Regions from separate parts of the Enterobacter mori genome, predicted to be linked through region 1. Evidence: predicted binding sites of a transcription regulator. Region 1 holds the regulator's gene; each other region holds the start of a gene.
The links. The regulator CRP, encoded in region 1, controls carbon source genes, mostly activating them, when cyclic AMP is high. The targets are predictions, from matches to a motif close to ATGTGANNNNNNTCACAT.
Positions count from the first base shown of each region.

Region 2: a site for CRP is predicted at 5,324-5,341, ahead of N2K86_RS10835 (sugar transporter). Genes of this name have one in related genera too.
Region 3: a site for CRP is predicted at 4,028-4,045, ahead of ldtB (L,D-transpeptidase). Genes of this name have one in related genera too.
Region 4: a site for CRP is predicted at 5,383-5,400, ahead of serC (3-phosphoserine/phosphohydroxythreonine transaminase). Genes of this name have one in related genera too.

Region 1 is NZ_CP104285.1:4,345,166-4,353,003, reverse strand. Features, by position in the region: gene tsgA (MFS transporter TsgA) at 1-193, opposite strand, end outside; gene ppiA (peptidylprolyl isomerase A) at 472-1,044, shown strand; gene N2K86_RS20660 (putative adenosine monophosphate-protein transferase Fic) at 1,151-1,735, shown strand; gene pabA (aminodeoxychorismate synthase component 2) at 1,766-2,329, shown strand; gene argD (bifunctional acetylornithine/succinyldiaminopimelate transaminase) at 2,417-3,637, shown strand; gene N2K86_RS20645 (YccS/YhfK family putative transporter) at 3,716-5,803, opposite strand; gene crp (cAMP-activated global transcriptional regulator CRP) at 5,861-6,493, opposite strand; gene N2K86_RS20635 (OsmC family protein) at 6,805-7,209, shown strand; gene N2K86_RS20630 (phosphoribulokinase) at 7,296-7,838, opposite strand, start outside.
Region 2 is NZ_CP104285.1:2,279,979-2,287,816, forward strand. Features, by position in the region: gene ydeE (efflux MFS transporter YdeE) at 1-835, opposite strand, end outside; gene eamA (O-acetylserine/cysteine exporter) at 1,029-1,928, shown strand; gene marB (multiple antibiotic resistance protein MarB) at 1,966-2,184, opposite strand; gene marA (MDR efflux pump AcrAB transcriptional activator MarA) at 2,216-2,596, opposite strand; gene marR (multiple antibiotic resistance transcriptional regulator MarR) at 2,617-3,051, opposite strand; gene N2K86_RS10830 (MarC family NAAT transporter) at 3,308-3,973, shown strand; gene N2K86_RS10835 (sugar transporter) at 4,057-5,253, opposite strand; gene N2K86_RS10840 (PhzF family phenazine biosynthesis protein) at 5,425-6,213, shown strand; gene N2K86_RS10845 (PhzF family phenazine biosynthesis protein) at 6,231-7,022, shown strand; gene N2K86_RS10850 (GNAT family N-acetyltransferase) at 7,115-7,597, shown strand; gene ptrR (putrescine utilization regulator PtrR) at 7,551-7,838, opposite strand, start outside.
Region 3 is NZ_CP104285.1:1,432,078-1,439,915, forward strand. Features, by position in the region: gene N2K86_RS06735 (glycoside hydrolase family 1 protein) at 1-857, shown strand, start outside; gene N2K86_RS06740 (PTS sugar transporter subunit IIC) at 909-2,231, shown strand; gene N2K86_RS06745 (GntR family transcriptional regulator) at 2,247-2,963, shown strand; gene ldtB (L,D-transpeptidase) at 3,008-3,928, opposite strand; gene N2K86_RS06755 (ABC-F family ATPase) at 4,151-5,746, shown strand; gene N2K86_RS06760 (glycoside hydrolase family 31 protein) at 5,934-7,838, opposite strand, start outside.
Region 4 is NZ_CP104285.1:1,555,807-1,563,644, forward strand. Features, by position in the region: gene pflB (formate C-acetyltransferase) at 1-1,443, opposite strand, end outside; gene focA (formate transporter FocA) at 1,495-2,352, opposite strand; gene ycaO (30S ribosomal protein S12 methylthiotransferase accessory factor YcaO) at 2,757-4,517, opposite strand; gene N2K86_RS07295 (DUF421 domain-containing protein) at 4,645-5,337, shown strand; gene serC (3-phosphoserine/phosphohydroxythreonine transaminase) at 5,500-6,588, shown strand; gene aroA (3-phosphoshikimate 1-carboxyvinyltransferase) at 6,657-7,838, shown strand, end outside.

The DNA of each region.
Region 1 (7,838 bases):
AGGCATTCAGGAAGATAGAGATCAGGATCCCCGCGTTGAGGAAGGTAAAGGTGTTACTCATGCTGGAAACGGGCAGCTGGAAGTAGTCTGCGATATTTCCCATCACCATCCCGGTGACGATCACCAACGCGCCGGTCAGGGCGTAGGAGAAGAAGCTGATCCATGTGAGCTTGATGCGATTGCTGTTAGTCATGTCTGGCCTGTTCAGAAAAAGAAAAGCGCCCGGGAGGCGCTGAGAGCGGGCAGATTTTAGACATTAAAGTGATCCATTCATATCTTTTAAGAGAAATTAGAAGTTCATTACATGTTTTTGTGTGATCTCGATCACACAAAGTGGCGCTGAAGCCAACCGTTTGCGTGGTTACAACTGTTTCAATTTCGTAAAATTAGGTAAAAGGCTGGTCTCCGTTCATACTGCTCTTTAGAATCAAGCCATTCGCTTTTTATACTGCGCTTTGTTAAGGAATTCTCATGCTCAAATCAACACTGGCGGCTGTTGCAGCTGTGTTTGCTCTTTCTGCCGTTTCCCCTGCTGCGCTGGCAGCCAAGGGGGACCCTCACGTCCTGCTGACCACCTCTGCCGGGAATATTGAGCTGGAACTGAACAGCCAGAAAGCCCCTGTTTCGGTGAAAAACTTCCTCGACTACGTGAACAGTGGGTTTTACAACAACACCACTTTCCACCGCGTGATCCCGGGCTTTATGGTGCAGGGCGGCGGCTTCAACGAGCAGATGCAGCAGAAGCAGCCAAACCCGCCGATTAAAAACGAAGCGGACAACGGCCTGCTGAACAAGCGCGGCACTATCTCAATGGCGCGTACCGCAGACAAAGATAGCGCGACCAGCCAGTTCTTCCTTAACGTGGCGGATAACGCCTTCCTCGACCACGGCCAGCGTGACTTCGGCTATGCGGTCTTCGGTAAAATCGTGAAAGGGATGGACGTGGCCGACAAGATTTCTCAGGTGCCGACTCACGACGTCGGCCCGTATCAGAATGTCCCGTCAAAACCGGTCGTTATCCTCTCCGCGAAAGTTCTGCCGTAATTCTTCTGAACGCGGGTTTCTTCTGCCCGCGTTATGTCGCCCTCCCTGCGAAAGCGCGTTTTGCTGCTTATACTTGTGGCAAACGGACTATTCAGGGAGGCGTTAAGTGAAAAAACTCACCGACAAGCAAAAATCCCGTCTCTGGGAACAGCAGCGTAGCGTCAATTTGCAGGCCAGTTGTCTCCTTGAAAAAGGTCATGGTCCTTCCGCGCCCCACATCGAGATGCTGGAGCTTGGGCCATCCGCGCCCGGGTTGCCCCATCTGTGCCTGATTCACCGCCATCTGTATCACAGCGAGATGAAGCGGGCAGGCGAATTCCGTACCGACGATATTTTTAAGGGTGACATTCCCTTCTGCCATTTCGAGTACATCGAGAAGATGGGCAACGAACTGATGGCGGCGCTTGAAAGCGAAAAGTATCTTGTGGGTCTTGAGAAGGCGGCTTTTGTTGACCGGGTTAGCCACTACTACTGTGAAATCAATATGCTGCATCCCTTTATGCGCGGCAACGGTATTGCCCAACGCGTTTTCTTCGAGCAGCTGGCACTCCACGCGGGTTACGCGCTGGACTGGCGGGATATCGATCCCGAGCAGTGGGTGGCGGCTAACCGAAGCGGCGCGATGGGCGATTTGACCGCGCTGAACGCTATCTTTGCCAAAGTAGTGAGCGAAGCGTGGGAATCTGAGTAGAATAGGGCGGCATTTTTTTCGGGAGCCGCCATGATTCTGCTGATTGATAACTACGATTCCTTCACCTGGAACCTTTACCAGTATTTTTGTGAACTGGGTGCAGTGGTGGTTGTCCGCCGTAATGATGACCTCACTCTGGCCGATATCGACACGCTGGCCCCGCAGAAAATCGTGATTTCGCCGGGGCCGTGTACGCCCTCGGAATCGGGCATTTCTCTGGATGTTATCCGCCACTATGCAGGCAAACTGCCGATTCTGGGCGTCTGCCTGGGCCATCAGGCCATTGCCCAGGCGTTTGGTGCCGCCATCGTGCGCGCCGCCAAAGTGATGCACGGTAAAACCTCTCCAGTCACCCACACGGGCACTGGGGTATTCACGGGGCTCAATAATCCGTTAACCGTGACACGCTACCATTCCCTGGTCATTGACCCGCCGACGCTGCCCGACTGCTTTGAGGTGACCGCCTGGAGCGATACTCAGGAGATCATGGGGATCCGTCACCGCGAGTGGGATCTCGAAGGCGTGCAATTCCACCCGGAAAGCATCCTCAGCGAGCAGGGGCACGCGCTGCTGGCAAATTTCCTCCATCGCTGAATATCTGTTGCCTTGTTGTGATTTTTTATGCATATTTTGTGATTATATTTTCACAATCACTGTGACATAAAAATGGATGGTCATGACATGGCAACTGAACAACCCGCAATTACCCGTGCAACATTTGATGAAGTGATCCTGCCGATTTATGCACCGGCTGAATTTATCCCGGTGAAGGGGAAAGGCAGCCGCGTCTGGGATCAGCAGGGTAAAGAGTATGTTGATTTCGCGGGCGGGATTGCGGTGACGGCGCTGGGCCATTGCCATCCTGCACTGGTGGAGGCGCTGAAAACCCAGGGCGAAACCCTGTGGCACACCAGCAACGTGTTCACCAACGAACCGGCGCTGCGTCTGGGGCGTAAGATCATCGATGCCACCTTCGCGGAACGCGTGCTGTTTATGAACTCCGGCACCGAGGCCAACGAAACCGCCTTTAAGCTGGCGCGCTACTACGCCACTACGCGCCACAGCCCGTACAAAACCAAAATCATTGCCTTCCATAACGCCTTCCACGGACGCTCCTTCTTTACCGTCTCCGTTGGCGGCCAGCCGAAGTATTCCGACGGCTTCGGCCCGAAACCGGCAGACATCGTCCACGTGCCGTTTAACGATCTGCACGCCGTGAAAGCGGTAATGGACGACCACACCTGCGCGGTGGTGGTCGAGCCTATTCAGGGCGAAGGCGGCGTGACGGCAGCGACGCCGGAATTCATGAAAGGGCTTCGCGCGCTGTGCGACGAACATCAGGCGCTGCTGGTCTTTGATGAAGTGCAGTGCGGAATGGGGCGTACCGGGGATCTGTTTGCCTACATGCACTACGGCGTGACGCCGGACATCCTGACCAGCGCCAAAGCGCTTGGCGGCGGTTTCCCGGTGAGTGCGGTGCTGACGACGCAGGAGATTGCCTCAGCGTTCCACGTCGGCTCTCACGGCTCTACCTACGGTGGCAACCCGCTGGCGAGCGCCGTGGCGGGTGCCGCGTTTGATATTATCAATACGCCTGAGGTGCTGAACGGCGTTAGCGCGAAGCGTGAGCTGTTCGTGGAGCATCTCCAGCGGATTAACGATGAATATGATGTTTTCAGCGAGATCCGCGGCATGGGGCTGCTGATTGGCGCCGAGCTGAAGCCGCAGTTCAAAGGCCGCGCGCGTGATTTTCTGCACGCCGCCGCCCACGAAGGTGTGATGGTGCTCAATGCCGGACCGGACGTGATGCGCTTTGCGCCGTCGCTGGTGGTGGAAGAAAAAGATATTGAAGACGGGTTAACCCGCTTTGCCTCGGCGGTCGGGAAGATCGTTCGGGGATAACCTCATTGCCCGGCGGCGCTGCGCTTGCACGGGCCTACAAAACCGTAGGCCGGATAAGCGAAGCGTCATCCGGCAAAATTAGTACGGCGTTCGTTTCAACACGCGCGTTAACCAAATCCCGTGATGCGGGCGCTGACGCCATGCCACCGACGAAATGGTGTGCATGGTGTTCAAATGCCCCAGAACGCGCTGCAAATGCTGCTCCAGGGTGCTCATCGGCCCATGGGTCAGCGTTTCAGGCGCCTCCAGAATATTCGAATCCCCCGCCTCGCCCGGCGAGTCATACTCCAGACGCTGCTGGCATCTCTGCAACGCAATTTCACACGACTGCAAATAGCGCTGGGCCAGATCCGGCGTCAGCATCGTGTGCTCGCGCGCCAGCGTGGTCATGGCGTTAATGTGCTCGACGATAAACTGGCTGTGCGTCACCCAGAGCTTCATGTCTGCAAGATAGTGCGAGTTAAACCCCGGCTCCTGCATGGCCTGGTTGAGCGAGTTAAACAGGGCGTTGTGCGCCTGGTTGACCTTCATCCGCTGATACGCCAGCGGGGAGGGCTGCGGGTCGTCGCTGAGGATCAGGCGAATGGCCTGCTGGTCGGCTTCCAGCGCGTCATGGGCGTTCTGCCTGAGCAACCCGCTCTGCCACTGCGGCCACAGCCAGACCATGCCGCCGAAGGCAATCAGGCAGCCAATCAGCGTATCGACCAGACGAGCCACGATAAATTGTTCGCCGTTGAGCGTGAGCAGCTGCAGTGTGTACACCGCCGTGACCGTAAAGCCCACCATCGCCCAGCCGTAATTTTTACGGATGATCAGATAGCTCACCATGGTGATCGCCAGCATCCCGACCAGCGTATAGCCTTCCGGCACGTGGAAGTGAAGCGTCACGCCCGCAATAATCAGCCCGGCTAGCGTTCCGCCAGCCCGGTGGAAGATACGTACTCGCGTGGCCCCGTAGCCGTTCTGTGTGACAAACAGCACGGTCATTAAAATCCAGTAGGGTTTCGGCAGGTGCAGCGCCATGCCCATCAGGCTGGCAATGCTCAGCATCACGCTTATCCGCGCCGCGTTGCGCAGGGCGGAGGATTTCAGTGACAGATAGCTTTTGAGCGCGGGCAGCAGCGGCAGACGTTTCTGCTTATCCGCCATAAGGTCACGCGGATAAAGCGGACGCTGAGTACGCAACACGCGGGCGATGCGGCTGAAGTGCCAGGCGGCAAACTGGCCGACCGGGTTATCCGCGTGCTGACGGGCAATTTTCTCCAGCGCGCCGAGTTGTTTGTCCATGTTAAATCGCGTGGGGTAGCGGTGATAGAGAATATCGTCAGCCAGTACCCTCAGCCGCGCTGCGACGGTCTGGGCGTTCCAGCGGATCACCGCTTCGGCATGGCTACGCTCCACCAGCTTTTGCACCTCCTGCGGGTGGTGAAGGCTGACGGAGATATGCTCCTGCAGGTCCAGCCCTACCTGGAAGGTGCGCAGCAGCCGTTTGTATTCGTGGTTCTTGTTGGCGGCAAGCATGTGCAGCTGCTGGTAGCACTGGCTTATCAGGTCGACAACCTTTTGCTGGCGCGTCAGCAGCGGCGGCAGAGATTTCTCCGGGTCGGTATGCTGGGTGAGCAGGGTGTATTTGGCTTCGCAGTAATCCGCAAGCTGCACATAGAGCAGGCTCAGGGATTCACGCAGCGGCTGTTCCCGCCACAGCCAAAACCAGAACCAGTTAAACACCCCGTACCAGAGCGTGCCAAGGGCGTAGATCAGCAGCGGCTCCCACACCGGCATATTCCCGGCGAGGCTCAGGGTGAAGATAGCCGCAATCAGCGAGGCGGGCAGCAGGCGCGCATGCAGCGAACTGATTTCCGCCGTCACGCCAAGCGTCATCGCCAGCACGGTCAGGATCAGCGGCAGCGGGATATCACGGGCAAGCAGGAGCTGTACGGCGAGACTACAGCCAGCAAACAGGCAGCCACCGATGATCAAACGTTTGAAAAAGCGCTTATGCGGCGTGTCCAGACCGGCAATGTTGCAGCAGGCGGGAACGAGGGAAAACAGCAGACCTTGCTGGAGGTGTCCGAGGATCAGCCCTATGGCCACAGGAAGGCACAACACCAGCGTTTGTCGCAGTGCGTAGTTAACTTCCGGGTGATAGATCAGCCTGCGCCACATGGGGAGTAGAGACAAAAACGGCGTGACACCTTGCGATGGCACGCCGTTTAAGCGGAATTAACGCGTTCCGTAAACCACGATGGTTTTACCGTGGGCGGAGATCAGGTTTTGATCTTCCAGCATTTTCAGGATACGGCCCACTGTTTCACGGGAGCAACCGACGATTTGACCAATTTCCTGGCGGGTAATTTTAATTTGCATGCCGTCAGGGTGGGTCATGGCGTCTGGCTGTTTCGCCAGGTTCAGCAGTGTCTGCGCGATACGACCGGTCACGTCCAGGAAGGCGAGGTTACCCACTTTCTCAGACGTCACCTGCAGACGGCGCGCCATCTGTGAAGAAAGACGCATCAGGATGTCAGGGTTAACCTGAATCAACTGACGGAATTTCTTGTAAGAAATTTCAGCCACTTCACATGCTGTCTTTGCACGAACCCAGGCGCTACGTTCCTGGCCCTCTTCAAACAGGCCCAGTTCACCGATGAAATCGCCCTGGTTCAGATAAGAAAGGATCATCTCTTTCCCTTCTTCATCTTTGATCAGCACTGCCACCGAGCCTTTAACGATGTAATACAACGTTTCCGCTTTTTCACCCTGGTGAATCAGCGTGCTCTTTGATGGGTACTTATGAATGTGGCAATGAGACAAGAACCATTCGAGAGTCGGGTCTGTTTGCGGTTTGCCAAGCACCATGCGCTGTTATCCTCTGTTATAAGCTGTCACCAGAGTCATAAGATGCATCCGGACTCTGGGGTTGCAATCGAATTCTTACCCATACCCTGGGAAGTCGGCTACCGTAACGTTTCGCAGCCAGTAAAGTTTGATGTCCTCTGCATACATGTGTAACGTCAATGTATTACTGTAGCATCCAGAGTGTTTTAGCATAGCTTTCGCCGCGTGTCTCCTGGTGTCTCGCTTCAGCATGATGCAGGTCGCCTTCCATTGCGAGAAATGTAACGCACGCGTAATCTGTCACCAAAAATGCAACGTTGGAGTTTAAGAATATGCAAGCGCGCGTGAAGTGGGTTGAAGGTTTAACGTTCCTGGGCGAGTCCGCGTCAGGACACCAGATTTTGATGGACGGTAACTCCGGCGATAAAGCCCCAAGCCCAATGGAAATGGTGCTGATGGCAGCGGGTGGATGCAGCGCAATTGACGTGGTGTCGATTCTGCAAAAAGGTCGTCATGATGTGACCGATTGCGAAGTGAAGCTTACTTCCGAACGTCGCGAAGAGGCGCCACGCCTGTTCACCCACATTAATCTGCACTTTATCGTGACCGGGAAAGAACTGAAAGATGCCGCAGTATCACGCGCCGTAGACCTTTCTGCGGAGAAGTACTGCTCAGTGGCGTTAATGCTGGAAAAAGCGGTAAAAATCACCCATTCGTATGAAGTGATCGAGGCATAATCTTTTGGCGGGTGGCGCTTCGCTGACCCGCCCTACAAAAGCACGAACGTAGGCCCGGTAAGCGCAGCGCCACCGGGCAAAACAACTCACGCAATCTGCTTCCCTTCCATCAGTCGCTGGACCAGCGGCGTCATAATTAACTCCATCGCCAGCCCCATTTTTCCGCCCGGCACCACCAACGTATTCATGTGCGAAATAAACGAGCCCTGCAGCATCGCCAGCAGCCAGGGGTAATCAATGCCTTCGAGATTGCGGAAATGGATGACGACGAAGCTCTCATCCAGCGACGGGATTGTTTTGGCCGCAAACGGGTTGGAGGTATCCACCGTCGGCACGCGCTGGAAGTTGATGTGGGTGCGGGAGAACTGCGGCGTCAGGAAGTTGATGTAGTCCTCCATGGAACGCACGACGGAATCCATCACCGCTTCGCGAGAATGCCCGCGCTCGCTCATGTCACGCGTCAGCTTCTGGATCCACTCAAGGTTAACAATCGGCACCACGCCGACCAGCAGATCCACGTGACGCGCGACGTCGTGTTGAGGTGTGACCACGCCGCCGTGTAGCCCTTCGTAAAACAGCACGTCCGTCGGCTCCGGCAGGGGTTGCCACGGGGTGAATGTCCCCGGCAC
Region 2 (7,838 bases), 2.1 Mb from region 1:
TCATCAGCGGGCGAATGTTGCTGGCTGAAATCTTACGCCCGAGGGCGTATTGCAGCGTCACCACCACGGCGGCGTTGACGGGGAGCACCACGGCCACCACCTTTTCGGCGAAATCACCGTCCGCGTGCGCGGCAAGCACATACTGTGAAATGCAGGTCGCAAACGATCCCCCGACGTAAGACGCGAGCAGGCCAGACAGCGTGTACCAGAAAAGGGCGCGGTCCTTCAGCAATACCGACGGCTGCCATGGCGCCTTTTCTTCAGCGGTATCTAACGCAACGCTTTTCTGTACAAAGAAATGGATAAAGCCGAGCGGCAGTGCGGCGCAAAAGGCCGCCAGCCAGAACGGGAGTTGCAGGCTGTACATCACCAGCAGGGTTCCAAGCGGTGGCCCGATCGTCCAGCCTATGTTCAGGAAGCTGTAGTTCAGGGAGAAGACGCGGGCTTTCTCGCCTGAGGTCAGCACATCCGCAAACCAGGCTTTGAGTACCGTTGAAAAAACCGAGTAGGCGCAGTTGATCAGCGCAAAAAACAGCACCACCATCGTGACGTTATTTACCAGCGGAATGGCCACAAAGCCCGCAATAAACGCCACAATGGCGATCAGCATATAGCGCTTCTTATCAAACTTATCGGCCAGAATGCCAAACCCTAAGCTGAACACGACGCCAATGGTCAGCGCGATGGTCAGGGCATAACCGATATTCTCGACGCTCATGTTATACACGCGCGTGAGATAAATGGTCATAAACGGCAGCGTTGCCCCTCGACCAATTGTTAATAACAATGACGATGCCAGCAGCGCTGCGGTAGAGCGCCTGAGAGATGGTTTCATATTCCTGCCCGACAAATGCTTATGCTTTTTTTGTTGTGTTATAAAAGGAGTATCACGACATAAGGGGCTTGTATAGCGCCTAATTTTTCCGTAAGTGCTTCGCCTGACTGCCAGAATTAATGATCTTCTCGTGGTGCTATTTTTTCTGTTACCTTGAAGTGTTAACAAATTATTAATATTTCAGGGGCAGGGTATGACGCGTAAAGACGGGCTGCTGGCGTTGCTGGTGGTCGTAGTGTGGGGGCTTAATTTTGTTGTTATCAAGCTGGGGTTGCACAATATGCCCCCGCTGATGCTGGCTGGTTTACGTTTTATGCTGGTGGCGTTCCCGGCGCTATTTTTCGTGGCGCGTCCAAAAATCCCACTGAAACTGCTGCTGGGCTACGGCCTGACCATCAGTTTTGGTCAATTTGCGTTTCTCTTCTGTGCCATTAAGTTCGGCATGCCCGCCGGTCTGGCCTCGCTGGTTCTGCAGGCGCAGGCGTTCTTTACCATTATTCTCGGCGCGTTTGTGTTTGGTGAGCGTTTACAGGGTAAACAGCTGGCGGGGATCACGCTGGCGGTATTTGGCGTGCTGGTGTTGATTGAAGCCAGCCTGAACGGGCAGCATGTGGCCCTGCTGGGCTTTATGCTTACGCTGGCGGCGGGGCTGAGCTGGGCCTGCGGAAACATCTTCAACAAGCTGATTATGCAGCACGAGGCGCGCCCGGCGGTGATGTCTCTGGTGGTGTGGAGTGCGCTGATCCCGATTATCCCGTTTATGGCGGCATCGTTTATTCTGGACGGCCCGGACCTGATGCTGAAAAGCCTGGTCGAGATCGATCTCACGACCATCCTGTCGCTGATTTATCTGGCGTTCGTCGCCACGATTATCGGCTATGGCATTTGGGGTTCGCTGCTGGGTCGCTATGAAACCTGGCGGGTGGCGCCGCTGTCTCTGCTGGTACCCGTGGTGGGGCTGGCGAGCGCGGCGTTGCTGCTGGATGAAAAACTCAGCGCGCTGCAACTCTTTGGTGCGGTGCTGATCATGGGCGGACTCTACATCAACGTGTTTGGTTTGCGCGTGCGTCGGGCGACGCGAGTACGGAATTAGGGCACAAAAAAGCCCCGCAGAGGCGGGGCAAAACGAATCAGAAGCCGTGCTGATTGTAATACGGCACGCCTAATTCGTCGGATTTGTCGCTACCAGCCCCCATATGGTTGAAATCAAAAGGTGACTGGTCATGTGCTGACGGCAAAATCATCGTGTCGCGATTATTTTGCTGCGTTGCACTGGGCGTTTGCTCCGCGAAGGTCTGGCTGGAAAACAGCACCAGCAAGGCGAGGGCGGCGGAGACGGTAACTTTCATGATTTCCTCGGTACGTCTTTACAGGCGTTGTTTAACTACAGTGTTTTAACGGATAGAGATATCGGGACTCACCCGGCATGCTGGTGATTCGATACTTATGAGGCGGCACATCAAAGTAGTTCTTAAACGTGCGCGTCAGGGTTTGTTGCGATTCAAATCCGTAACGCTCCGCCAGGTAAAGGATCGGCTCATTGCTTTCTTTCAATTTCTGGGCAATCTCCGTCAGCTTGCGGCTGCGAATATATTGACCTAATGAATGACCGGTCTCTTTTTTGAACATCCGTTGCAGGTGCCATTTTGAGTAACCTGAACGCTCTGACACTTTTTCAAGGGAGAGCGGTGATTCCAGGTTGTCCTCGATCCAGTCCAAAATGCTATGAATGGTGATAGCGTCAGTATTGCGTCTGGACATCGTCATACCTCTTTTTCTGTTTACGGCAGTATTTTCTTAAGCAAAAGCTCAAGCGTTGCCACTTCATCTGCCGTTAAGTTTTTTGTTAGTTCCTGATGCAGTGTTTGTCCTACGAGTTGATGACATTGCTCACACATGGCCGCGCCGTCGCTGGTCAGTTTGATCAGCACGCCGCGTTTGTCATTCGGGTTAGGGCTTCGTTCTATCCATCCTTTGCAGACGAGGCGATCCAGCATGCGGGTTAACGCACCCAGATCGACAGAGAGCACCTTTTTCAGCTCAACCGGCGTGATACACACTTCGCAGCGAATGGAACACAGCACTTTGAACTGTGTTGCGGTGATATCCAGCGGTGACAGATAGTCATTGAGCAGGCGATCTTTTTTCTGGTTAACCATGTGAATAAGACGGCCCAGTGGAATGATGTCGTTAAAGAGATCGCTGGTGCTTTTCACAATGGTTGCCCTGGCAAGTAGTTTAGTCACGGCAGATATTATTGCTCAGGCAAGTATAAGTCAACTGAATGAATTGGCGGATGCCACGAATTGCTAAAACGTTTCATGAACTTTTTTTGAGTGCTTTCAAATCATATACATAACGCAGGGGTATCATTGCAGTGAGAAAATAATCGTTACGTTGTGGTCATGGCTGGAGGTTACACTTTCACCCTATAATTGCGGTGATGAATATGGATAAGGACAACGACGCACTATGTTGGATTTGATTAAAGCAATTGGCCTCGGGCTGGTGGTGTTGCTACCGTTGGCGAACCCGTTAACGACGGTGGCGCTGTTTCTGGGGTTGGCAGGGAACATGAACAGCGCAGAGCGCAATCAGCAGTCGATGATGGCCTCTGTCTATGTGTTTGCCATCATGATGGTGGCTTACTACGCCGGACAGCTGGTGATGAACACCTTTGGGATTTCGATTCCCGGCCTGCGTATCGCCGGTGGGTTAATTGTGGCCTTTATCGGGTTTCGCATGCTGTTCCCCGCGCAAAAAGCGCATGAATCACCGGAAGCGAAAAGTAAATCTGAAGAGCTGGAAACGGAGCCCAGCGCGAATATCGCCTTTGTCCCATTAGCCATGCCGAGCACGGCGGGGCCGGGAACGATTGCGATGATCATCAGTTCCGCCTCAACGGTGCGTGACAGCTCCACCTTCCCGGACTGGGTTCTGACGGTTGCGCCGCCGCTGATTTTCGCGCTTATCGGTATTATCGTGTGGGCGTCGCTGCGCAGTTCCGGTGCGATTATGCGCTGGGTAGGAAAGGGCGGGATTGAAGCGATTTCCCGTCTGATGGGCTTCCTGCTGGTGTGTATGGGCGTGCAGTTTATTATTAACGGCGTGCTGGAAATTATTAAGACTTACCACTGATTTGCCCGGTGGCGCTTCGCTTGCGCGGGCCTACGGTTTCGTAGGCCGGGTAAGGCGAAGCCGCCACCCGGCACAAACAAACCTCACCCGTGCTGACCCTGTTCCTCGAGCGCCACCGGCCATTTACGGAAGATCAGCAGCGACCAGATAAGCGCCACCAGTGCAGGGATCGCCCCCAGATAGCCAATCGCCGACATCGACACGTGCAGTATTACCTGATTTCCCAGCAGCGCGCCCGCCCCAATGCCCAGATTGAAAATTCCCGAGAACAGCGACATTGCGACGTCCGTGGCATCCGGTGCCAGCGCCAGCACTTTCACCTGCATGCCCAGACCAATAATCATGATCGCCATGCCCCAGAACAGGCTGAGGATCGCCAGATGGGTTTCGCTGCCTGCGGCAGGCATCATCAGCAGCAGGCAGGCCAGCAGCAGACCGATAGCGCTGCTCACCAGCGTAGACGCGTGATGGTTGCCGAGTTTACCAAACAGAATACTGCCGATAATGCCCGCGCCGCCCAGAATCAGCAGCAGAACCGTGGCGAAGTTGGCGCTAAAGCCCGCCACAACCTGCACAAATGGCTCAATGTAGCTGTAGGCGGTGTAATGGGCGGTTACCACAATCACCGTAAGCAAATAAATGCTCATCAGCGCCGGGCGACGCATCAACAGCGGCAGGCTTTTCAGCGAGCCGGAATGTTCGCTCGGCAATGCTGGCAGCAGCTTGATGAGGCAAACCAGCGTGATGAGCGCCCCCATGCCGATGGCAAAGAAGGTAGTACGCCAGCCGAAGTATTGCCCGACAATACGGCCAATCGGCAGGCCGAGGACCATCGCCAGCGCGGTACCGGTGGCAATCAGGCTCAGCGCCTGCGCGCGTTTCCCCGCCGGTGCCAGGCGAATAGCGAGCGACGCGGTAATCGACCAGAACACCGCATGGGCAAAGGCAATGCCGATGCGGCTAATGACCAGCACCGTAAAATTCCACGCCATAAACGACAGTACGTGGCTGACGATAAAGACCACAAACAGGCCAATCAGCAGCTTACGCCGCTCCATCTGGCTGGTCAGCAGCATAAACGGCAGCGACATCAGCGCTACCACCCAGGCGTAGATGGTCAACATAATGCCCACCTGCGCCGTTTCCATCTGGAAGCTGCCAGCTATGTCTGACAGCAGCCCAACCGGAACAAATTCGGTGGTATTGAAAATAAACGCAGCGATGGCGAGCGTGACCACACGTAGCCACGCGACCCTGCGGGAAACCGTGTTTGTTGTCATAAAGATGTCTGGGATTGATTAACGATGAGGAGACGATCTTAAAGCTTTAAACGGCGAAAACTCAACCATAATGTGACCTTAATCACAAAATTTACCGTACCACAGCGGTAGCGGAGGGCGAGGTTTTCCGTGAAGATAAAGAACAACACAACGATAACAGGCGGTAAGTCGATGCAGGAGATTGATTTTTATCTGGTAGATGCGTTTAGTGATACCTCATTTGCGGGCAACCCGGCGGCGGTTTGCTCGCTTAAGGCATGGCTACCGGATGAGACGTTACTCAGCATGGCGCGGCAGCATAACCAGTCCGAAACCGCGTTCTTCGTGTGCAGTAAAGGCGGGATTGAGCTGCGCTGGTTTACTACCTTAACCGAGGTCAATCTCTGTGGACATGCGACGCTTGCCGCTGCGTATGTGCTGTTTAACGAGCTGGACTACCCGGACTCACGCATTCACTTTGAGACCGCCTCGGGCCGCCTGACGGTCAGCCGGGAAGGTGACTGGATGACGCTCGATTTCCCGGCCTGTCCGACGCAGGGATTGACGCCGCCGCCAGAGATGCTCGCAGCGTTAGGGATCAGCCACTACGTTGAAGCCCGAAAGGGGCGCGCCTGGGTGGTGGTACTGGAAAATCGTGAACAGGTTGAAGCCGTGACGCCAGACTATTCCGCTATGACGCCAGGGGAACATAAAGTTGCCGTCACTGCCCGTGGAGAGGGAGAGTACGATTTCGTCAGCCGTTTCTTCTCACCAGGGGTTGCCGTACCTGAAGATCCTGTCACCGGCTCTGCGCATACGATGCTCATTCCTTACTGGAGTGAAACGCTGGGAAAAACGACGCTGTTTGCGCGTCAGGTGTCGGCCCGTGGTGGCGATGTACGCTGCGAACTGAAAGGCTCGCGCGTGATGATGAGCGGCCAGGCATCACTATATCTGAAAGGCACAGTATTTCTGCGCTAAAAAAAGAGGAAGAAACCATGCAGGAAATTGATTTTTATCTGGTAGATGCCTTCAGCGACAGGGCGTTTGGTGGCAATACGGCGGCGGTTTGCCCGCTGGAAGCGTGGCTCCCGGATGAGACGCTGCTCAACATGGCGAAGCAGCATAACCAGTCGGAAACGGCCTTCTTTGTGCGTACGGATAACGGCTTTGAGCTGCGCTGGTTTACCACGCTTGATGAAATTAACCTATGCGGACATGCGACGCTGGCGGCATCCCACGTCATTTTTGAATATCTCGATTACCCGCATACCGAAATTACCTTCTCAACGCGTTTTGTTGGCGACCTGACGGTGAAGCGCAACGGGGACTGGCTGACGCTCAATTTCCCGGCATGGTCGACGGAGGTTGTCGACAATCCTCCCGCGTTACTCTTCAGCGCGCTGGGCATCAGCGGTGCAAAAGAGATCCGCGCAGGGCGCGATTACATGGTGGTGCTGGAAAGCCAGCAGCAGGTGGAAGCCTTAACGCCGGATATCGCGGCAATGATCCCGCTGGATAAAATGGTTTGCGTGACGGCACCGGGGGACTCGTATGACTTTGTCAGCCGCTTCTTCTGTCCGGGTGAAGGCGTGCCGGAAGATCCGGTGACGGGATCGGCGCACAGCATGTTGATTCCGTACTGGAGCGAAAAACTGGGTAAAACTTCACTGAATGCCCGCCAGGTATCAGCCCGTGGCGGGGATCTGCGCTGTGAGCTGAAGGGCGATCGCGTGCTGATTGGCGGCCAGGCTACTCTGTATCTGAAAGGGCGGATCTTTTTGCGCTAACAGGGCGGTGCGATAAGTTAATTGTATGAAGCACCCTGGCAGGCCTGCGCTATGTTGAAGTTTAGTCTCACAAAAAAAACAAGGAGCCTGCCATGTATTCCATCACCTCTGAATCTGCACGTCATCCGGACATTCTCACTCTGATCGCGGCGCTTGACCGGTATCAGAGTGAGCTCTATCCCGCCGAAAGCAATCATCTCCTCGACCTCGCTGCGCTGCCGGAAGCATCGCTTATTCTGATGGTCATTCGTGACCAGCAGTTGCACGCCGTGGGCTGCGGAGCCATCGTTCTCAACGGTGACGGAACGGGGGAGATGAAGCGGGTCTATATCGATCCGGCCCATCGCGGGCAGCATCTGGGAGAGACGCTGCTGGCCGCCCTGGAAGATGAAGCCCTGAGCCGTCATTGCCATACGGTAAGGCTGGAGACGGGCATCAAACAGCGCGCCGCGGTTCGTCTGTATGAGCAGTGCGGATACGATTTACGTCCTGCATTTGCTCCGTACGTTGACGATCCTCTCAGCCTGTTTATGGAGAAGGCGCTGGTTGAAGACGTTCGTTTAGCAGCGCTATAAAGGCTTCAAGCTGACGGGTCATTGCCCCGCGTCGCCACACCAGCCAGGTGGTGAGCCAGCGCCAGTTTTCCACCAGCGGCCACGCTGCAACCTGATGGTGCCCCGGCATGCTTTCCAGCATGGATCGGGGCATTAATGCGATGCCCGCCCCCGCAATCACGCAGGCGAGCATGCCGTGATACGACTCCATCTCATGAATACGCCCCGGCGTGGCTCTGTCGGCGTGAAACCAACTTTCCAG
Region 3 (7,838 bases), 1.9 Mb from region 1:
TTTCAGGGTATATGAAAGGGGAGGAAACCCTGCGCGAGCTGTACGAATTACAGCATCACACCATGGTGGCGCACATGGCGCTGACCGAGTATCTGCACCAGACGAAACCGGGCCAGCTGATGGGCGGCATGCTGGCACACCAGCTTATCTACCCGGCCACCTGCAAACCGCGCGATATCTTCTGCGCTCAGCAGTATGACGAGTTCCTCAACCAGAACCTGCTGCGCGTCTTTGCCGGGCAGGGCTACAGCCCGGCGGTGATGGCGGTGGTGGAGCAGGAAGGCTTTGGCGATATCTACCGCGCTGAAGATCTCGCGCTGTTCGCCCGCACGAAGAACGACTTTATGGCCTTCAGCTACTACGCCAGCAAAACGCTGGACAGCGATGCGATCCCGGAAGGCACGCCGGTGAACGATTACCTGCTGCACGGCGAGAAAAATAACCCGTACCTGAAGGCCACCGAGTGGAACTGGCAGATCGATCCGCTGGGCTTTCGCACCATCATCACCCGCTACGCCAACGACTGGCGGATGCCGGTCTTCCCGATTGAAAACGGCATTGGCGTGATTGAATCCTGGGACGGCGTGAACCCGATTGAAGACACCTACCGCATCGACTACCACCGGGCGCATATCGAGGCCATGAAGGAGGCGATATTCGAGGACGGGGCGGAAGTCATTGGCTACCTTGGCTGGGGATTAATCGACATTCTCAGCTCCCAGGGCGACATGCGTAAGCGCTACGGCGTAGTCTATGTCAACCGTGAAAACCACGACCTGAAAGACCTGAAGCGCGTGCCGAAGAAGAGCTATGCGTGGTTAAAACAGGTTATTCATACCAACGGACGCGAGATGTAAGCCGTACGCTGCCGGGCCGTTTTTGTGACTGATTGATGGGAACTATCCGCTATGTCTGAAACAAAAATAACACCGCACATGCAGTCCTTTGTCGATAAATTTGTCGAGTTCTCGGCGCGCCTGGCAAACCAGGTGCACCTGCGCTCCCTGCGCGACGCCTTCGCCACGGTGATGCCGATTTTCATCCTCGCCGGTCTGGCGGTGCTGGTGAACAACGTGGTGTTTCCGTGGATTTTTCACGGCGATACGCTCGCGCAGTTTAAGGTATGGGGCGAGGCGATAATCAACGGCACGCTGAACATCGCCGCGCTGCTGCTGGCCCCGATGATTGCCTGGTCGCTGGCGCGCAACAAAGATTTCGACAATCCGGTCTCGGCAGTGGTTATCGCCGTCAGCAGCTTCATCATCATGATGCCGATGCGCTTGCAGATTACGCCTGTCGGCAGCGACGCCGCGGTGAACGTCACCCAGGTACTGACGTTTGCCAATATTGGCTCAACCGGGATTTTCGCCGGGGTGCTGATTGGGCTGCTTTCAACGGAAGTGTTTATCGCCATCTCGCGGCTTAAGGCGCTACACATTTCGCTGGGGGAGAACGTACCGCCAGCGGTGAGCAAATCCTTCACCGCGCTGATCCCGACCATCCTCACGCTCTCCCTGTTCGCAGTGCTGGCGGCCATACTGGCAAACGTGCTGCATACGGACCTGATCCATCTTATTACGACCTTTATCCAGCAGCCCCTGCGGCTGATCAACACCAGCCTGCCCGGGACGATTTTCATTTACAGCTTCGGTAACTTCCTGTTCACGCTGGGTATTCATCAGTCTGTCGTCAACAGCGTGGTGCTGGAGCCGTTCCTGCTGATCAACACCAACGAGAACATGCTGGCCTTCGCTAACGGCCAGCCCATTCCGCACATCATCAATAACATCTTCGTGCCGACGTTCGGCATGGTGGGCGGAACGGGTAGCACGATCTCGCTGCTGATCGCCATCTTTATCTTCTCCCGACAAAAATCGGCGAAGCAGGTGGCGCGTCTGTCGCTGGCGCCCGGCCTGTTCAACATCAACGAGCCGGTGATCTTCGGCCTGCCGATTGTCTTTAACCTGCCGCTGATGATCCCGTTTGTGCTGCTGCCCGCCATCGGCATTTACTTCGCCTGGCTCTGTACCACGTTGGGGTTAATGTCGCGCTGCGTGGTGATGATCCCGTGGACCACGCCGCCAATTCTCAGCGCCTGGCTGGCGACGGCGGGGGACTGGCGGGCGGTGGTGGTGCAGTTGGCAATCATTGTATTTGGTGTATTCTTCTACCTGCCTTTCCTCAAGATTGCCGAGCGAGTGGCGTTGAAAAACAGCGGGATAGAAAACTAACTGAAAGGAAGGACGATGGCGGCGAAGTACATCACCATAGCGCGGGAAATTAAGAAACGCATTATCAGCCAGCAGTACGCCGCCAATGAACCGCTGCCGGACCAGTTTGCGCTGGCGGCGGAATTCAGCACCAGCCGGATGACCATTCAGCAGGCCATGCGCCAGCTAATTGTTGAAGGGCTGGTCTATACCCGTCAGGGGCAGGGAACGTTCATCCGCAAGAACTTCCTCCAGCTCTCGCAATGGGATCTCTCCGGCAGCGACTACTTTGGCGCAACCAAAACCTGGGAACATCTGGGGACGGTGACCAGCCAGGTCGTGCACTTCGAACTGCGCTTCCCGAACGAGAAAGAGCAGGCGTCGCTGATGATTAACGCCGATGCGCCGATCTATGACTTTATTCGTCTGCGTTTGCTGAACGGTGAGCCGATGTCGCTGGATTCCACCGTAATGCCGCTGAATCTGGTACCGGGCCTGACGAAAAACCATCTTGAAGGTTCGGTGTTCCAGTACGTGCAGGAGACGCTGGGGCTGAAAATAATGGGCTCGTATCGCGTCGTGCGCGCGTTGAAGCCAAATGCGCTTGATATGCAGCACTTAATCTGTGAACAGACGGACCCGGTGCTGGAGGTGGAGCAGGTGATTTATCTTGAAGATGGCACGCCGCTCGAATACGCCCACTGCCACTATCGCTACGACCACGGCGGGATTGTCATCGTGAACAACGGATAAAAAAAAGCGGGCAACGAGGCCCGCTTTTTTTATTCGCTTAACTATTAGTTCAGACGCACTGGCATACCAGAACGGTTCTGGATCGCCTGGTCAACCACGGTCGTTTCCACGTCAGCCTGAGAGGTCACGGACTGCACCGCGCTGGTCAGGTTGATTGGCACGATTTCGTTGTTGTTGATCTGATCTTCGCTGGTGGACAGCGGGTTGTGAACCTCAATGTAACGGCTGCCGTCTGGCTCAGAGGTCGCTTTCACCGGTTCGTTGATGAACTGCACGCGGGTACCGACCGGTACGTTTTCGAACAGGAACTTAATGTCGTCGTTACGCAGACGCACACAGCCGTGACTTACGCGCAGGCCGATGCCGAAGTTGGCGTTGGTACCGTGGATGGCATACAGGCGGCCAATGTACAGCGCGTAAAGACCCATTGGGTTATCCGGGCCTGCTGGCACAACGGCTGGCAGCGGTTCGCCCGCAGCAATGTACTCAGCGTGCATTTTCGCCGTCGGGGTCCAGGTTGGGCCCGCTTTCTTACGCTCAACTTTGGTGGTCCAGTTCAGCGGAGTATCTTTACCCAGCTGGCCGATACCGATTGGCAGCACGATAACGGTGTTAGTGCCTTTCGGGTAGTAATACAGACGCATTTCGGCGCTGTTGATTACGATACCTTCATGAACAGTATCCGGCAGGATCAGCTGCTGAGGGATGTTCAGCACGGTACCTGCTTTTGGCAGATACGGGTCAACGCCCGGGTTTGCTTCCAGCATGTTAGACAGACCGAGCTGGTATTCAGCGGCAAAATATTCCAGCGGCTGAGCGTTGCCTTCCGGCACAATCACCACCTGGTTTTGCCCAACCAGACGGCTACCGTCTGTCGGCAGGGGATACGTCACCGCAGAAGCGGTCTTGCAAAAACCTACTACGGCTAACGCTGCCGCAAAAAGCGTTGTCAATTTCATGTTCATGTTGTGCGAGGTATCTAAGCCATTCAGGCGATGAGTTGATAAGTCTGAATCTGTGATGGGAGCGCATTATATGTGCATTCCCGCTAACAGGGAATTCAGATGTGTACGAAATCACATTTTTTTCGATTTTGTTAAAGTTTAGTGGATTGCCGCAACACGGGATCTCAATTCGGAATTGTGGCATAATGCCGTGTTTATCACACTTTTCGCAGGAATCTCCCCGTGTTAGTTACCAGCAACGTCACTATGCAGTTTGGCAGTAAGCCGCTGTTCGAAAACATTTCCGTCAAATTTGGCGGCGGCAACCGTTACGGCCTGATTGGTGCCAACGGTAGCGGAAAATCCACCTTTATGAAAATCCTCGGCGGTGACCTGGAGCCGACGCTCGGCAACGTGTCGCTCGACCCTAACGAGCGTATCGGTAAGCTGCGCCAGGATCAGTTCGCCTTCGAAGAGTTCACCGTGCTCGACACCGTGATCATGGGGCACGCGGAGCTGTGGGAAGTGAAGCAGGAGCGCGATCGCATCTACGCGCTGGCCGAAATGAGCGAAGAAGACGGCTATAAAGTGGCCGATCTGGAAACGCAGTACGGCGAGATGGACGGTTACTCTGCGGAAGCGCGCGCGGGCGAGCTGTTGCTGGGCGTAGGCATTCCGGTTGAACAGCATTACGGCCCGATGAGCGAAGTTGCGCCAGGCTGGAAGCTGCGTGTGCTGCTGGCACAGGCGCTGTTCTCTAACCCGGATATCCTGCTGCTCGACGAACCGACGAACAACCTGGACATCGACACCATCCGCTGGCTGGAGCAGACGCTGAACGACCGCGACAGCACCATGATCATCATCTCGCACGACCGTCACTTCCTGAACATGGTTTGTACCCACATGGCGGATCTGGATTACGGCGAGCTGCGCGTTTACCCGGGCAACTACGACGAATACATGACGGCGGCCACCCAGGCGCGTGAACGTCTGCTGGCGGATAACGCCAAGAAGAAAGCGCAGATCGCTGACCTGCAGTCCTTCGTCAGCCGCTTTAGCGCCAACGCCTCTAAGTCGCGTCAGGCGACCTCGCGTGCTCGTCAGATTGACAAAATCAAGCTGGACGAAGTCAAAGCCTCCAGCCGTCAGAACCCGTTCATCCGCTTCGAGCAGGACAAGAAACTGTTCCGTAACGCGCTGGAAGTGGAAGCCCTGGCAAAAGGTTTTGAGAACGGCCCGCTGTTTAAAAAATTCAACCTGCTGCTGGAAGTGGGCGAGAAGATTGCCATCCTCGGCGCGAACGGCGTGGGTAAATCCACCATGCTGAAAACCCTGGTGGGCGAACTGCAGCCGGACAACGGCACCGTGAAGTGGTCTGAAAACGCGCAGATTGGCTACTACGCGCAGGACCATGAATACGAGTTCGAAAACGACCTCACCGTCTTCGACTGGATGAGCCAGTGGAAGCAGGAAGGCGACGACGAACAGGCGGTGCGCAGCATTCTGGGTCGTCTGCTGTTCAGCCAGGACGACATCAAAAAGCCTGCTAAAGTGCTCTCCGGTGGTGAGAAAGGCCGCATGCTGTTCGGCAAACTGATGATGGAAAAACCGAATATCCTGGTGATGGATGAACCGACCAACCACCTGGACATGGAATCTATCGAATCCCTGAACATGGCGCTGGAGATGTATCAGGGAACGCTGATCTTCGTCTCTCACGACCGTGAGTTCGTCAGCTCCCTGGCGACCCGCGTGATCGAAATTACGCCAGAGCGCGTGGTGGACTTCACCGGTAACTACGAAGACTACCTGCGCAGTAAAGGTATCGACGGCTAATTTCCCGTCGTCTTTCACGCTGCAGATGCGTTGGCTTCACCTGTTCACCCCGGTCACTTACTTATGTAAGCTCCCGGGGATTCACAGGTTTGCCGCCTTCCTGCAGCGCGAAATACTTAGGGAAAGGCGTCGTGCCTTTATTCCCTCTCCCAGTGGGAGAGGGTTAGGGTGAGGGCATCAGGCCGCACTACACCACCCACTCGCCCCCTTCAACCCCATTCACCCGCAGCGTACGTTTTTCCCCCGCCGGTAACGACACCTTCAGCGCTGTCCACGCCGGACGGTAATCCCCGCGCGCGTTCACCTTCAGGTTGATGGTTGCGCCATCGCACACCATTTCCCATTCCACCCACAGCGCATTGCCGTTCTGGTAGCCCCAACTTTCCCCGTCATCTTCAAACAGCATGCCCGAGGTTGTGCCGACGCCCTTCAGCGGGAACAGCTTCAGCTCGCGGGTCGTATCTTTTTCGGCACTTACATGCGTGATGCGCTCGCTTAGCGGCAGACCGGCACCGGCGCGCACCAGCAGCGGCAGTTTTTCCAGCGGCGCGTCGAGAACGATCGACTGGCCGCCTGCATACCACGCGTGGGTGTAAAAATCGTACCAGCCGGTGTCGTTATCCGGCAACCAGACGCGGCGCTCGCGCTGCCCGGCTTCGACGACGCTGGCCACCAGCAGGTCGCGGCCCAGCAGGAAGTCATCGCACTCCTCAAACGTCTGCGTATCGTGCTCGTGATCGAGGAAGGTCGGGCGCAGCATTGGCTCGTCGTCGGCGTGCGCCTGCCAGAGCAGGGTGTAGAGATACGGCAGCAGGCGGTAGCGCAGCTCAACCGCGCCGCGAATGGCTGGCGTGACGCCCGGGTACATCCACGGCTCGTTCACGGTGTGGTCATCATTCCACGAGTGAATGGTAAAGCGCGGGTGCATCACGCCGTTCTGCACCCAGCGCACGAACAGCTCGGCGTCCGGTTTGTCGCCGGAGAAACCGCCGACGTCGTGACCGACGTTGAACAGCCCGGACAGGCTCATGCCCAGCCCCATGCGGATGTTATAGCGCAGGGTGTCCCAGTTGGTGCGGTTGTCGCCGCTCCATGTCTGGACGTAGCGCTGCATCCCGGCGCAGCCGGAGCGGGAAATCAGGTACGGGCGCTTTTCCGGCGCAAAGCGCTGCTGCGCTTCCAGCGAGGCGCGCATCATCAGCAGCGGCATCACCGGGCGAATGTGCTTGATGGCAATCTCCTGGCCGAAGCCAAAGCAGCGCGCTTCCCCGTCCCACACTTCATATTCGTTGTTGTCGTTCCAGGTAGAGTCGATACCCATCTCCAGCAGCTGCGTGGTGACGCCGCTCTGCCACCACTGCACCGTCTGCGGGTTGGTAAAATCGAGGTGCGAGCCTTCGTCATCCCAGAAGCTGGAACGTTCAGGCGCATCGGTTTCTGAATCGCGAATGAACAGGCCGCTTTCCGCCACTTCGTTATAGCGCGGATGGTCCTGCAGCAGGCACGGCTTGATGTTGGCCGCAAGCTTCAACCCTGCGTCGTGGAATGCCTGGCTCATTACCTTCGGCTGCGGCACCTTGTCGTAATTCCAGTTAAAGACGTAGCGCTTGCCGTTGATGGAGGTATAGCCGGACGAGAGCTGGAACGAGTCGCACGGAATGGCGTGCTCTTCGCACAGGCGGATGAAGTTCATCAGCTGGTTTTGCGCGTCCGGCGCGTCGGTGTAATGCATGGTCGAGCCGCTGTAGCCCAGGCTCCATTTCGGTCCGAACAGCGTTTTCCCGGTCAGGCGCACAAAGGCTTTGGTGACGTCCAGCACGCGCTTGCCGGTAAAGATGTAGTAATCGATATCGCCCGCTTCCGCCTGCCAGCGACGATAGGCGGTGTGGTAGTTGTCGATTTCGTTACCCAGATCCAGCCAGCAGTTGCTCAGGTTGTCGTAGAACAGGCCGTAGCTGACGTCGTCGCGGCGGGTGATAGTGAACGGGATGTGCTTGTACAGCGGGTCGGTGCTGGCCGCGTTGTAGCCCATCGCGTCGAGGTTACGCATCTCGTAGCGTTTGCCGTTGCGCTGCAGATCGCCCGCTTTCTC
Region 4 (7,838 bases), 2.0 Mb from region 1:
ATCCATGCGGTCCATCACTTCGTCGAAGTTCAGAACGTCGCCTTTGATCGGCTCAGACTTAGGACCAACCTGCATTTTCAGTTTTTCATCAACGCCGCCGTTGATTGCGTACAGCATGGTTTTCGCCAGGTTTGCACGCGCACCGAAGAACTGCATTTGTTTACCAACAACCATTGGGCTTACGCAGCAAGCGATAGCGTAATCGTCGTTGTTGAAGTCCGGACGCATCAGGTCATCGTTCTCGTACTGCAGAGAAGAAGTGTCGATGGACACTTTAGCGGCGAATTTCTTGAAGTTCAGAGGCAGTTTTTCAGACCACAGAACGGTGATGTTCGGCTCCGGAGAAGGACCCATGGTGTACAGGGTATTCAGGAAGCGGAAGCTGTTTTTGGTTACCAGAGTACGGCCGTCAACGCCCATACCGCCGATTGATTCTGTTGCCCAGATTGGGTCACCGGAGAACAGCTCATCGTATTCAGGGGTACGCAGGAAGCGAACCATACGCAGTTTCATGACCAGATGGTCAATCATTTCCTGAGCGTCTTGCTCGGTGATTTTGCCTGCTTTGATATCACGTTCGATGTACGCATCCAGGAAGGTGGATACGCGACCGAAGGACATTGCTGCACCGTTCTGAGACTTAACCGCGGCCAGGTAGCCGAAGTAGGTCCACTGGATAGCTTCCTGAGCGTTGGTAGCAGGACCAGAGATATCGCAGCCATATTTAGCAGCCATCTCTTTGATCTGGCCCAGTGCGCGGTGCTGTTCAGCGATTTCTTCGCGCAGACGGATAGTCGCTTCCAGGTTTACGCCGTTTTCCAGGTCAGACTGCAGGGAAACGAACTGTGCGTATTTGTCTTTCAGCAGGAAGTCGATACCGTACAGCGCAACGCGACGGTAGTCACCGATGATACGGCCACGGCCATACGCATCTGGCAGACCGGTCAGAACGCCAGATTTACGGCAGTTCAGAATGTCTTTGGTGTAAACATCGAATACACCCTGGTTGTGGGTTTTGCGGTATTCGGTGAAGATTTTTTTCAGCATTGGGTCCAGCTCGCGGTTATACGCTTTGCAGGAACCTTCAACCATTTTGATGCCACCGAACGGGATGATTGCGCGTTTCAGTGGTGCTTCAGTCTGCAGACCAACGATTTTCTCAAGGGCTTTGTTGATGTAGCCAGCATCGTGAGAAGTGATGGTGGAAGCAACGGAGGTGTCAAAATCAACTGGCGCGTGAGTGCGGTTTTCCAGTTTAACGCCTTCCATTACGCTGTCCCACAGCTTGGTGGTCGCGTCAGTTGCGCCAGCCAGGAAGGATTCGTCACCTTCATACGGGGTATAGTTTTTCTGAATGAAGTCACGTACGTTTACTTCATTCTGCCAGTCACCTTTCGCAAAACCTTCCCAGGCTGTGGCTAACTTTTCATTAAGCTCGGACATGTAACACCTACCTTCTTAAGTGGATTTTTTATTTACTGCCTGAGACAACCCTTAATGATGGTCGTCGCCACGCAGGTAAATGACCCAGTATGTCAACCCAACTAACAGACCCCCACCGATAATGTTCCCGATAGTGACAGGGATCAGGTTATCAGTAATGAAGTTCATGATAGTCAAGTGAGAGAAACTTTCCGGATTTGAACCAATCGCAGTCCAGAACTCCGGGCTCGCAAAGTTGCGGATAACAATCCCCATTGGGATCATGAACATATTCGCAATACTGTGCTCGAAGCCGCTGGCAACAAACATCGCAACCGGCAGAACCATAATCATGGCTTTGTCCATCAGGCTACGACCCGAGTAGCTCATCCAGACGGCCAGGCAGACCATCAGGTTTGCGAGGATGCCGAGAGCAACAGCTTCGATAAATGTATGATGCATTTTGTGGTCAGCGGTTTGCAGGACGTTTAGCCCCCAGCCACCGTTGGCGGTCATGTACTCGCCAGAGAGCCACATCAACAGAACAAAGAGCAGACAGCCAATCAGGTTACCAACATAGACGTTTAGCCAGTTGCGCGCCAGTTGACCCCAGGTAATTCTTCCGCTGGCTTTCGCCACAACAATCAGCACCGTAGAGGTGAAGAGGTCGGCGCCGCAGATGACGCAAAGAATCAGACCCAGCGAGAAGCAAATGCCGCCAATCAGTTTGGCCATGCCGAAAGGCATCCCGGCAGTACCGGTGGTGGCAGTGATGTAGAAGACGAAAGCGATTGAGATGAACACACCGGCCGTGATCGCCAGATAGAACGTCTTCATCGGGTGTTTCGTTGCTTTATAGACACCTGCTTCTTCGGCAACTTTTGCCATTGCAGCTGGGAGTAAAAGATCAAAAGGGTTGTCAGCTTTCACACTAACTCTCTCTTTATTAAGTCGGCGACGAGATACTAACAAAGCATTATAGAAGAGAAATTGATATAGATCATATCTCGCCTGGCTTATAGGCCCGCAGTGTGTATGGATTTACAGCGAATGCGGAGTAAGTATTTGATTATCCGTATAAAAATAAATTTTAAAAGTTATGAAAAGAGTTGAATTATTTCGTTTGGCCTCCCGAAAACAGTTAATTAATATGGAGTATTTACCATAAAAAGTAACAATAAAGCGTGGGTAAATATTATTATATTCACCCATATTTAACTTTATTATTACAATCAACAGTCATTGCCGAAAAAATAAAAAACGGGGCAATGAAATTGCCCCGTAATATAGCCCAGACGATTGAATACGCCTACATCTGGTAATGTTATGTGCGCTTATTTTGACCAGTAAGCGGCTTTCGCCTTCTGTAATTTTTCATACGCTTTCAGCAGCGACTGATGCGCCGGGAAGGCTTTCAGATCGCTATCAACAGCCTGCAGGCCATAGAATGGCGCTTCGCCGCTCAGCGCCGCGCTGGCTGCTTCGACCGCGTCTGCACCGTACATACGAACAAAGGCATTCAGGTACTGCAGAGGTTCACGATCCTCTTCCTGCGCGAGCAGCAACAGCGTCTGAAGACAGCGGTAGTAGTTGGTGCGCTCGGCTGAGAAGACGGACTGGTTGAACTCCATGGTCCACTCGGTCCAGGCCAGGGCCTGATCCAGATCGCCACCCGCGAGAGCCAGCATCGCTTTCAACTCACCAATACGCAGGGTGTACCAGCCGTTGTCTTTACCGGTCGCCAGACCCAGCAGTTCACGCACGCGGGTGAAGTCATCGTGACCTTCCTCATCCAGTTGGGCGATCAGGTTCAGATAATCTTCTTTTTCCCACTCGCTGCCCGGCAGAGCCAGCAGCGTTTCGCGCAGGTGCGCGCCCATGCTGTTATTTGCCAGCCACAGATCTTCAGCCGGGTAGATGTCGGACATGCCCGGAACAATAATGCGGCACGCGTAGACGCCGAGGTGTTCGTAGTCAGCAATATAGACGTCCTGGTCTTCCGCTTTGAAGATTGCCATCAGCGTGGCGAACTCTTCTTCCGTGGTACCGGCAAAACTCCAGTCCACGAACGGATAGTCTGCATCCTGCTTAAACATGTCCCAGGAGATCAAACCGCTGGAGTCGATGAAGTGGGTTTCGAGGTTGGTATGCTCGGCCACTTCTTCATCGTCAAAGGTTGGTGGGGTGAACACGTCGAGATCTTTCAGGCTACGGCCCTGCAGCAGCTCGGTGACGGTACGCTCCAGCGCCACGCCGAAGTCCGGGTGCGCGCCGAAGGAGGCGAAGCAGGTACCGTTGGTTGGGTTAAACAGCACCACGCAGATAACGGGATATTTGCCGCCCAGCGAGCCGTCATAGGCAAAGATTGGGAAACCTTCTGCTTCCAGCTTAGCGATGGATTCCACCACGCCCGGATAGCGCGCCAGCACGTCTGCCGGAATTTCAGGCAGGCTAATGGATTCGGCGATGATGCGGTTTTTGATGTGACGTTCGAAGACTTCAGACAGACCCTGCACGCGCGCTTCATTGCGGGTGTTACCGGCGGACATACCGTTAGACACATACAGGTTACCGACGATGTTCATCGGGATGTAAACGGTCTTTTCGTCAGACTGGCGGGTAAACGGCAGGGCGCAGATACCGCGATCCTCATTACCGGACTGCAGATCGATCAGCATGCTGGCAGTCAGTTCGTTATCTGGATCGTAGAACGCACGCAGGCGTGCGTCGAGAATGCCTTCCGGCAGTTCGTCATCTTCGGTCAGCGGGAACCATTTTTCGTTCGGATAGTGAACGAACGGGCCATTAGCGATGGTTTCGCCCAGCCAGAAGTCAGCGAAGAAATAGTTAGTGGACAGACGCTCAAAATACTCACCCAGCGCAGAGGCCAGTGCCGCTTTTTTTGTTGCGCCTTTACCGTTGGTGAAGCACAGGGCACAGTCTTTATCGCGAATATGCACGGACCAGACATGCGGCACCGGATTGAGCCAGGAGGCTTCTTCGATATTAAAGCCCAGGTCGGTCAGTTTCTGCTGGAAGCGAGCGATGGAATCTTCCAGTGCGGCGTCTTTGCCGGGGATAAACGTTTGAGTCATGGCGTTCACTTTTATCGTACGTAAAGCGCGCAATGATACGGGTTTTGCGTGACGGGTGCTATCTCCGGCGAAAATAAAAGCCTGAGCTATGCTTATAGCCAGTAACCTACTGTTAAGGCATAGAAAAATGAAAGCTTTCGATCTCCAGCGGATGGCGTTTGATAAAGTCCCTCCCGAGTTTTTAGGCGAAGTCGCGCTGCGCAGCCTGTATACCTTTGTACTGGTCTTCCTGTTTCTCAAGATAACCGGCCGTCGCGGCGTGAGGCAGATGTCGCTCTTTGAAGTGTTGATTATCCTGACGCTGGGATCGGCGGCGGGAGATGTCGCGTTTTACGACGATGTGCCGATGGTGCCGGTGTTTATCGTTTTTGTCTCACTGGCGCTTCTTTACCGTCTTGTGATGTGGCTGATGTCGAAAAGCGAAAAGCTGGAAGATTTTTTCGAAGGAAAGCCGGTGGTCATTGTGGAAGACGGGCAGCTAGCCTGGGAAAACGTGCAAAGCGCCAATATGACCGAATTTGAGTTCTTTATGGAGCTGCGTCTGAATAGCGTTGAACAGCTCGGTCAGGTGCGGCTGGCGATCATGGAAACCAACGGGCAGATCAGCGTCTATTACTATGCTGACGATGACGTTAAGCCCGGCCTGTGTATCCTGCCGGATATGTTGATAGAGAGGTTCAAGGTTGTACCTGAAACAGGGGAGTATGCTTGCATAAAATGTAGTCATGTTGTGGGAATGCATGCGGGCGATCGTCAATTGTGCCCCCGCTGTGCAAATCCGGAATGGACGAAGGTTAGCCGAGCCAAACGTATCACCTGACAGCCATTTTGTCGGTTTTGTGACGGCGAGGTGGTAGATTGTATTGTGTGACGATGAGCACATTTTCCCGGTCAAAAGTTTTAGACATTGCGGCGCGTGTCACTGAATGATAAAACCGATATCCACAGTTATAACTTATGGCTTTTAGCGTGGTGAGGGGAAATGGCTCAAGTCTTTAATTTCAGTTCAGGTCCGGCAATGTTACCGGCAGACGTGCTTAAACAGGCTCAACAGGAGCTGTGTGACTGGAACGGTCTGGGTACGTCGGTGATGGAAGTTAGCCACCGTGGTAAAGAGTTTATTCAGGTGGCTGAAGAGGCAGAAAAGGATTTTCGCGATCTGCTGAACATTCCCTCGAACTACAAAGTATTGTTCTGCCACGGCGGTGGGCGCGGTCAGTTTGCCGGTATCCCGCTCAACCTGCTTGGAGACAAAACTACCGCTGATTATGTGGACGCGGGCTACTGGGCGGCCAGCGCTGTCAAAGAAGCGCATAAGTACTGCACGCCAAATGTCATCGACGCCAAAGTGACCGTTGACGGCCTGCGCGGCGTTAAGCCGATGAGAGAGTGGCAAGTTTCTGATAACGCAGCCTATCTCCACTACTGTCCGAATGAAACCATTGACGGTATCGCCATCCACGAAGAGCCAAACTTTGGTGAAAACGTGGTTGTTACCGCGGACTTCTCTTCGACCATTCTTTCCACGCCGCTGGATGTTAGCCGTTACGGTGTGATCTACGCCGGCGCACAGAAAAATATCGGCCCTGCAGGGCTGACTATCGTAATTGTGCGTGAAGACCTGCTGGGCAAAGCACACAAATCCTGCCCGTCGATTCTCGATTACACCGTGTTGAACGATAACGATTCTATGTTCAACACGCCACCCACGTTTGCCTGGTACCTTTCCGGCCTGGTCTTCAAATGGCTGAAGCAAAACGGCGGCGTGGCGCAGATGGATAAGGTTAACCAGCAGAAGGCTGAACTGCTGTATGGCGTGATCGACAAGAGCGATTTCTACCGTAACGATGTGGCCATCGCTAACCGTTCCCGTATGAACGTGCCGTTCCAGCTGGCCGACAGCAATTTGGATAAAATCTTCCTGGATGAGTCCTTCGCTGCGGGTCTGCACGCGCTGAAAGGCCACCGTGTGGTGGGCGGCATGCGTGCCTCCATCTATAACGCTATGCCGCTTGAAGGCGTCAAAGCGCTGACCGATTTCATGATCGACTTCGAACGTCGTCACGGTTAATTTGCTGTTATTCACCCCCGCAGCATCCCTGCGGGGTTTTTATTATGTTGAGTTGAGAGTTTAGTTTCATGGAATCCCTGACGTTACAACCTATCGCGCGGGTAGATGGCACCATCAATCTGCCTGGTTCAAAAAGTGTCTCGAACCGCGCTCTGCTGCTGGCAGCTCTGGCAAACGGCACCACCGTCCTCACAAACCTGCTGGACAGCGATGACGTACGCCATATGCTCAATGCGCTGAAAGCGTTGGGCGTTCATTACACTCTCTCTGACGATCGTACCCGTTGTGAAGTCACCGGCAACGGTGGCGCATTACGTTCCGCTGAAGAGCTTGAGCTGTTTCTGGGTAATGCGGGTACCGCGATGCGTCCGCTGGCGGCAGCCCTGTGTCTGGGCAGCAACAATATTGTGCTGACCGGCGAACCGCGTATGAAAGAGCGTCCGATTGGCCATCTGGTCGATGCCCTGCGACAGGGCGGCGCGCAGATTGACTATCTTGAGCAGGAAAATTATCCACCACTGCGTCTGCGCGGAGGTTTTACCGGCGGTAACGTCGAGGTGGACGGCAGCGTTTCCAGCCAATTCCTGACGGCACTGCTGATGACCGCGCCGCTGGCACCGCAGGATACGGTTATTAGCATCAAGGGCGACCTGGTTTCTAAACCGTACATTGATATCACGCTGCACCTGATGAAAACCTTCGGCGTTGAGGTGGAAAACCAGTCTTATCAGCGCTTCGTGGTGCGCGGCGCGCAGCAGTACCAGTCTCCGGGCAACTACCTGGTTGAGGGGGATGCGTCATCCGCGTCCTATTTCCTTGCCGCGGGGGCGATTAAAGGCGGTACGGTAAAAGTGACCGGCATTGGGCGCAACAGCGTGCAGGGCGACATCCGTTTCGCTGACGTGCTGGAAAAAATGGGCGCGGTTGTCACCTGGGGTGATGACTTCATCTCCTGTACACACGGCGAGCTGAACGCCATCGACATGGACATGAACCATATCCCGGATGCGGCGATGACCATCGCCACGGCGGCGCTGTTTGCCACAGGGACCACCACGCTGCGTAATATCTACAACTGGCGCGTAAAAGAGACGGACCGCCTGTTCGCGATGGCGACCGAGTTGCGTAAAGTCGGCGCGGAGGTGGAAGAGGGCGAAGACTACATTCGCGTGACCCCGCCGGCAAAACTGCAGTTTGCGGAAATCGGCACCTATAACGACCACCGTATGGCGATGTGCTTCTCGCTGGTG